Regions from separate parts of the Mesorhizobium sp. WSM4807 genome, predicted to be linked through region 1. Evidence: predicted binding sites of a transcription regulator. Region 1 holds the regulator's gene; the other holds the start of a gene.
What was found. Region 1 encodes LexA, which represses DNA repair genes until DNA is damaged. Its sites were predicted from a motif close to TGTTCNNNNTGTGTTCNG; they were not measured.
Positions count from the first base shown of each region.

Region 2: the regulator LexA is predicted to act here: its motif matches at 1,757-1,774, upstream of dinB (DNA polymerase IV).

Region 1 is NZ_JBVVQY010000024.1:18,615-22,000, reverse strand. Features, by position in the region: gene moaC (cyclic pyranopterin monophosphate synthase MoaC) at 1-313, shown strand, start outside; gene AC0L3N_RS25365 (molybdopterin molybdotransferase MoeA) at 316-1,521, shown strand; gene lexA (transcriptional repressor LexA) at 1,626-2,363, shown strand; gene AC0L3N_RS25355 (ComEC/Rec2 family competence protein) at 2,357-3,386, opposite strand, start outside.
Region 2 is NZ_JBVVQY010000058.1:9,363-12,748, reverse strand. Features, by position in the region: gene AC0L3N_RS32660 (hypothetical protein) at 1-180, opposite strand, end outside; gene AC0L3N_RS32655 (hypothetical protein) at 505-873, shown strand; gene AC0L3N_RS32650 (GNAT family N-acetyltransferase) at 998-1,456, shown strand; gene dinB (DNA polymerase IV) at 1,832-3,073, shown strand; gene AC0L3N_RS32640 (DUF2182 domain-containing protein) at 3,131-3,386, opposite strand, start outside.

The DNA of each region.
Region 1 (3,386 bases):
CGCCGGCATCATGGCGGCCAAGAGGACGCATGAGCTGATCCCGCTCTGCCATCCGCTGCTGTTGACCAAGGTATCCATTGACATCGAACCGGACGCGACGCTGCCAGGCCTGAAGGTCACGGCGCTGGCCCGCGTCACCGGTAAGACCGGCGTCGAGATGGAAGCGCTGACCGCCGTCTCGGTCGCCTGCCTGACCATCTATGACATGGCCAAGGCGGTCGACCGCGCCATGGTGATCTCGGGCATCAGGCTGGCGGAAAAGACCGGCGGCAAATCCGGCGACTACAAGGCGGATGCCAAGGGGGCAGGCTAATAATGGCACTGCTTCCGGTCGCCGAGGCGCTCGAGCGCCTGCTTGAGGATGCTGCGCCCTTGCAGGCTGAAAGCGTCGCCCTGATGGACGCCGCCGACCGCGTGCTGGCGGCGCCGCTCCTGGCGCTCCGCACCCAGCCGCCGTTCAACGCGTCCGCCATGGACGGCTATGCCGTGCGGGCCGAGGATGTCGCGTCCGTGCCCGCAAGACTTTCGGTGATCGGCATGGCGCCGGCCGGACGCGGCTTTGCCGGAACAGTCGGCCCGGCGCAGGCCGTGCGCATCTTCACCGGCGCGCCGCTTCCTGCAGGCGCGGACACCATCGTCATCCAGGAGAATGTCCGCGACCTCGGCGGCGGCAGCATCGAAGTGACCGCGTCGACGGTTGAAGGCCGCAACATCCGCCGCCTCGGGCTCGATTTCTCGAAGGGCGACGTCCTGCTGGAGAAAGGCCGCCCGCTTGATCCGGCGGCATTGTCGCTGGCGGCGTCGGCCAACCACCCGCAGGTCAGCGTGGTGAAACGGCCGTTGGTCGCCATCATCGCCACCGGCGACGAATTGCTGCCGCCGGGCAGCGACCTTGGCCCCGACCAGATCATCTCGTCCAATGCCTATGGCGTCGCCGCCGCGGCCCGCTCGGTCGGCGCCAGCGCGCTCGATCTCGGCATCGCCCCCGACCGCAAGGAGGCGATCGCCACGCTGGTGAAACAAGCGGTCGACGCAGGCGCCGACGTCATCGTCACGCTGGGCGGCGCCTCGGTCGGCGACCATGACCTGGTCCATGACGTGCTGACCGGTGAAGGCATGACGCTCGATTTCTGGAAAATCGCCATGCGGCCCGGCAAGCCGCTGATGTTCGGGCGGCTGGGTGACATCCGCTGCATCGGCCTGCCTGGCAATCCGGTGGCGAGCCTGGTCTGCACGCAGCTCTTTCTGACGCCGCTGCTTGCGCGGCTCGGCGGCCGCGCCTTCCGGCAGGACATGCGTCAGGCGCGGCTCGGCGCCGCCATGCCGGCCAACGATCTCAGGCAGGACTATGTACGCGCCGTGGTGAGCGAAGAAGCCGGCACGCTGCTGGCGACCCCGTTCGGCATCCAGGATTCCTCGATGCTCAAAATGCTGGCCGACGCCAACGGGCTGATCGTGCGCGAGCCGTTCGCTCCCCCAGCCGCGACGGGCGCCGCGTGCAGCGTGCTGATGCTACGCTGAACAAAACGTCAACACATTCATTAAATTTTAAACGGTTGCGGAACACAACTGGAACAGATAGTGTTTGTTCTGGGTTTGTTTTTCTGATTCTGTTGGGGGTCGCGATGCTGACACGCAAACAACATGAACTGCTGATGTTCATCCACGAGCGGCTGAAGGAAAGCGGCATTCCGCCCTCGTTCGACGAGATGAAGGAAGCGCTCGACCTCGCCTCGAAGTCGGGGATCCATCGGCTGATCACTGCACTGGAGGAGCGCGGTTTCATTCGCCGCCTGCCCAACCGCGCCCGCGCGCTGGAGGTGCTGCGCCTGCCCGATTCGATCGCGCCCGGCCTCAATGCGGCGCGCAAATTCTCGCCAAGCGTCATTCAGGGCAGCCTTGGGCAGGGCAGCCTCGGACGACAGATCAAGCCGGCGCCTTCGCGCATGCCCGCGGCCGGCAATGACGACGACGTCGTTGCCACCATCTCCATACCGGTGATGGGCCGCATCGCTGCCGGTGTGCCGATCGATGCCATCCAGCACCAAACGCATTCGATCTCGGTACCACCGGACATGATCACCGGCGGCACGCACTACGCGCTGGAGGTCAAGGGTGATTCGATGATCGAGGCCGGCATTTTCGACGGCGACACGGTCATCATCCGCAACGCCGACACCGCCCAGCCTGGCGAGATCATCGTCGCCTTGGTCGACGACGAGGAAGCGACGCTGAAGCGGTTCCGCCGCAAAGGTGCCTCGATCGCACTGGAAGCCGCCAATCCGGCCTACGAGACGCGCATCTTCGGGCCGGACCGGGTCAAGGTGCAAGGCAAGCTCGTCGGACTGATCCGGCGTTACTGAACGGCAGGCTTTTTGGGTTTCTCGGCCCTGCGGTATGGCGGCAGGCCCCTCGCCTCGCGCGAAAATCTCCGCTGCTCATGCCAAGGCCTATAGGGCTGTCTGACGGCAAAACGGATTTCTGCGCGCGTCGTCGCAGATAGCGGATCGAAAAAGACGGCGGCACTGCCCATGCGAGCGAGCTGCCGTTTGGTGACGACGAGAACCAGCGGATTGCGGCAGGGATTATAATAGGCTGTGGCATCATCGATGACGATCAAATCCGCAAAGGCACAGGCTGGCCGTGCGGTTTTGCGGTCGTCGGCGAGCGCGATGATCGCGCCGGACTGGTGCCGGGCGAGGCACAGGCCGGCAGTGCAGTAGAAGGGCGCTCCCGGCGGCAGGTCGGCCGGGTCGACGATGTCGAACCGCACGTCTCCTTTTTCGAATGTCTCCGGCTCGACAATGGTCGCTGAAACCAGCGCATGTTTCCAGTTGTCGGTGATGAATTCGTTCGAGCGCACCCGGTTGACGGCAAGTTCGCCGCCGCCGATCGGCAGCGCCACCAGATGCGCATCTTCCGAAATCAGCACGTCGGGAGTGCGCGTCTCGGAAATCGTCAGCAGGCCGGCGAGCGCAAAGGGAAGTGCCGCAAGCCGCAACCATGTCGTTGCCATCGTGGCGATGACCAGGGCGGCCGTCACCAGCAGAACCGACTGCAACGAGATCAGCCCGACGGCATCGACCGGCGACCGCTCGGAGATCCATCCCGATATTGCAATCATGGCCGTCAGCCCCTTGCCCATCATGTATAGGAAAGGGCCGTCGAGGCCGAACGGCATTGCCAAGGCGCTAACGACGGCCAGGAACATGACGACCGTGACGATCGGCATGACGGCCAGATTGGCGAACAGGCTGAGCGGCGAGACGCGCTGGAAGTGCCAGATGGCGAAGAGTGCGGTGGCGCTGCCGGCAATGATGGAGGTCATTGCGATGGTACCTGTCCCAGCGGCAAGTTTTCGCGTGACGAAAGCGATCGTTGACCGT
Region 2 (3,386 bases), on a different contig from region 1:
CCTGGATCTCTCCAGCGGAATCTCGCGCTCGCCAAGCATCCGCGCTTCGGCGCGGCGCTGCTGCTGCTCGTCGATGAACGCCGCCTGGATCGAGATCGCCGCGCCCGGCAGCCCGTCGGCGCGGCAGGCCGAGCAGCGAAGGCGCCCCGAAAGCGCCGCCAGCGGCGTCTGCGCGGTCACCCCGAAGCGCTTCAGCTCCGCCGGCTTCCACCATCTGTTGCGGCCGCAATCGATACACTCGACCGCGATCGAGACGACCTCGCGATCGTCGCTTCCTTGCCCGGCAATGCCATCGTCCCTAGTGCCTCAGTTCCTGTTTTGTTCACAACATTAGGGGTTTTTCCCGAAGAGTCGAGTCAGTTCCGCTCACACCGTGCAAAAGTTTAACTTGTGTCAATTTTTGAGTTATGCTTATATATCGGATCGACTGATAACGCCGCCGCGGACGATCAGATAGGCGGCAGGGCCGGGCCTCCGTCGCGGCCGCCAATCAAGGAGACGAAGATGGACGCCCTCTCCGCCCAGTTCGCCCGCGATTGCGGCTATACTGGCGACAGCCCGGCCATGCTGGCGGCCTTCGCCGCCGTCCGCCTCGACGGCATAGGCAAGGCCCGCCTGGGCCATGATCAGCGCAAAACGATTGTTGACCGGCTGAAGCACGGCGAGGCCTTGTTCCTGGCGGCGATCCGCCCGGCGCAGTCGGCCGAGGAGGCGCTCGAGGACACCGCCCGCTTCATTGCGCTGTTCCGCAACATGCCGCGCTGGCGCCAGGAAAGGCGCGGCGCCGATCTCGCCCGCGCCAGGCAGCAGCGGCTTCTGGCGCGCTTCTTCCGCCGCTACGGCCACCGCCTCTGGGCACGGCAGGCGGCGTAAGCCGGACGTCGCCGACGCCATCAGCCGCGAATGCCTGGCGGCCGGTCGCCCGCACGGCGACGCGCCTGTCGCGCATAGCTGGACCGCACTTGCCGTCACCAAATCCACACCGTATGTCCACTCGATGAGCGAGATCAAATTCCGTCGCGCGCAAGCGCACGATCTGCCGGCAATTGTCGCACTGCCTGCCGACGATGCGCTCGGTGCTGGTCGGGAGGACCCGTCGACGCCGCTAGTGCCGTCCTACCTCGATGCCTTCAGCGCGATCGATGCCGATCCCAACCAGCTGCTGGCTGTGGCCGTGGAAGCCGGACAGGTGGTCGGAACCCTGCAGCTCAGCTTCATTCCAGGCATATCGAGGAAAGGCGCCTGGCGCGGGCAGATCGAAGGCGTTCGCGTCGCGCGGCAATGGCGGTCTCGCGGCGTCGGCAAGCGGATGATCGAATGGGCGATTGAAGCGTGCCGTTCGCGCAACTGCAGCTTCGTTCAGCTCACGACCGACAAGAGCCGACGGGAGGCGCACGCTTTCTACGATCGCCTCGGTTTCACCGCCAGCCATCTCGGCTACAAGATGGCGCTGTAGATCGCGGCACCTGCCGTCAGGCCAATCGCTTGAAGTCGGCGCTGCCCCTCATCCGCCTGCCGGCACCTTCTCCCCGTATAGTGACGGGGCGAAGGGGGCTGTCCGCAACCTCGGCACCCATTCTGCAACGCCGGAGATTGGCGAACTGCAACGCCGGAGATTGGCGAAACCCTTTGCGAAGGCTGTCCTTCTCCCCGTCCCTATACGGGGAGAAGTGCCCGGCAGGGCGATGAGGGGCAGCGCAAACCTGAAGCGATTGCCCTCCACCTGCCCTCCACGCCGCTTGACAATCCACCCGCATGTTCTCATTATGTTCCAAACGAAACCACCCCTCAAGACATGCGGCGTTCGAACCGCCGCGGGCGAACGGGCCGGATGGAAGCCAACATCCTCCACGCGGATCTGGATGCCTTCTATGCCTCGGTCGAACAGTTGCTCGACCCGGCCCTGCGCGGCAAGCCGATCGCCGTCGGCGGCGGTGTGGTGCTGGCCGCTTCCTACGAGGCCAAGGCCTTTGGCGTGCGTGGCGGCATGCCGGGGCGGCGCGCCCGGGAACTCTGCCCCGGGCTGATTTTCGTCGGCGGCCATTTCAAGGATTATCAGCGGCTCGGCGACGCGGCCATCAAAGTGCTTGGCGATTTCACGCCGATGGTCGAGCGGATCTCCATCGACGAGGCCTTCGCCGACGTCGCCGGCTGCACCCATCTGTTCGGTCCGCCGGCCGAGATCGCCACAACCATCCGCCGCCGCGTGCGGGCGGAGCTCGGCCTGCCGATCTCGGTCGGCGTGGCACGCACCAAGCACCTGGCCAAGATCGCCTCGCAAGTGGCCAAGCCCGACGGGCTGGTGGTCGTCGATCCACGCTACGAGTTGGAGTTCCTGCACGATCTGCCGGTCGAACTGATGTGGGGCGTCGGCCCGGTCACCAGGGAGCGGCTGGCCGGCATCGGTGTGCGCACCATCGGCGAACTGGCGAAGACGCCTGGCTGGTCGCTGGAGCGCCTGCTCGGGCCGGCGGCGGGCGAAAAGCTCAACGCGCTGGCGTGGAACCGCGATCCGCGCAAGCTCGAGACGCAGCGCCGGGCGCGATCGGCCGGCGCACAATCGGCACTCGGCAGGAAACCGGCCGAGGCAAAAATCTTCGTGCCGGCGCTGCTGCATCTGGCCGACAGGGTCGCCACCCGGCTGCGGGCGAAGTCCCGGCCGGGGCGCACCGTGACGGTTCGCGTTCGCTTTGCCGATCTGCGCTCGGTGACGCGCTCGATCACGCTCGACCAGCCGATTTCGGCAACCGCCACGCTGGCCGAGATCGCCGAGGCGCTGGTGCGCAAGGTGCTTGTCGATCATCCGCACGAAAAGACCATCTCGCTGCTGGCGATCGCCGTCTCGCATCTGGAACAGCAACCGGGCCTGCAGCTGGAACTGCCGCTCGACCTCGACGACGACCGGCGCCGCCCCGGCACCAGCAAGGGTGCGGCGCGCTGGACGGCCGACCGCGCCATCGACAAGATCCGCGACCGCTTCGGCTGGGAGGCGGTCGGCTATGCCTCGGTCGCGCTCGGCCAGTCGCGCTCGGTTCCCGACGCGTTTCGCGAACTGGCCGAAAAGGAATTGTGAGCCGGCTTGGCCGAGCGGGGCGATGCACTTTGCATCAAAAAGCGATCGGTCTGGTCGTCAGACCAAAAGCGTAGCGCTGCCCCAGGCGATCAGGACGATGCCGGCCGCCCGGCCAACCCACTGGCCGGCAGGAAACGCCTTTTCAACCAGCACCAGAATGGCGAGCCCGGCAACCCACACCAGGTTCATGATGCCCCCCACGAACAACAACGCCATCAGCATCCAGCAGCATCCGACACAAAACGCCCCGTGCAATGCGCCCAAACGCAGCGCGCCGAGTGCGTGGGGACGCCAGTGTCGGGCAAGGAACGCC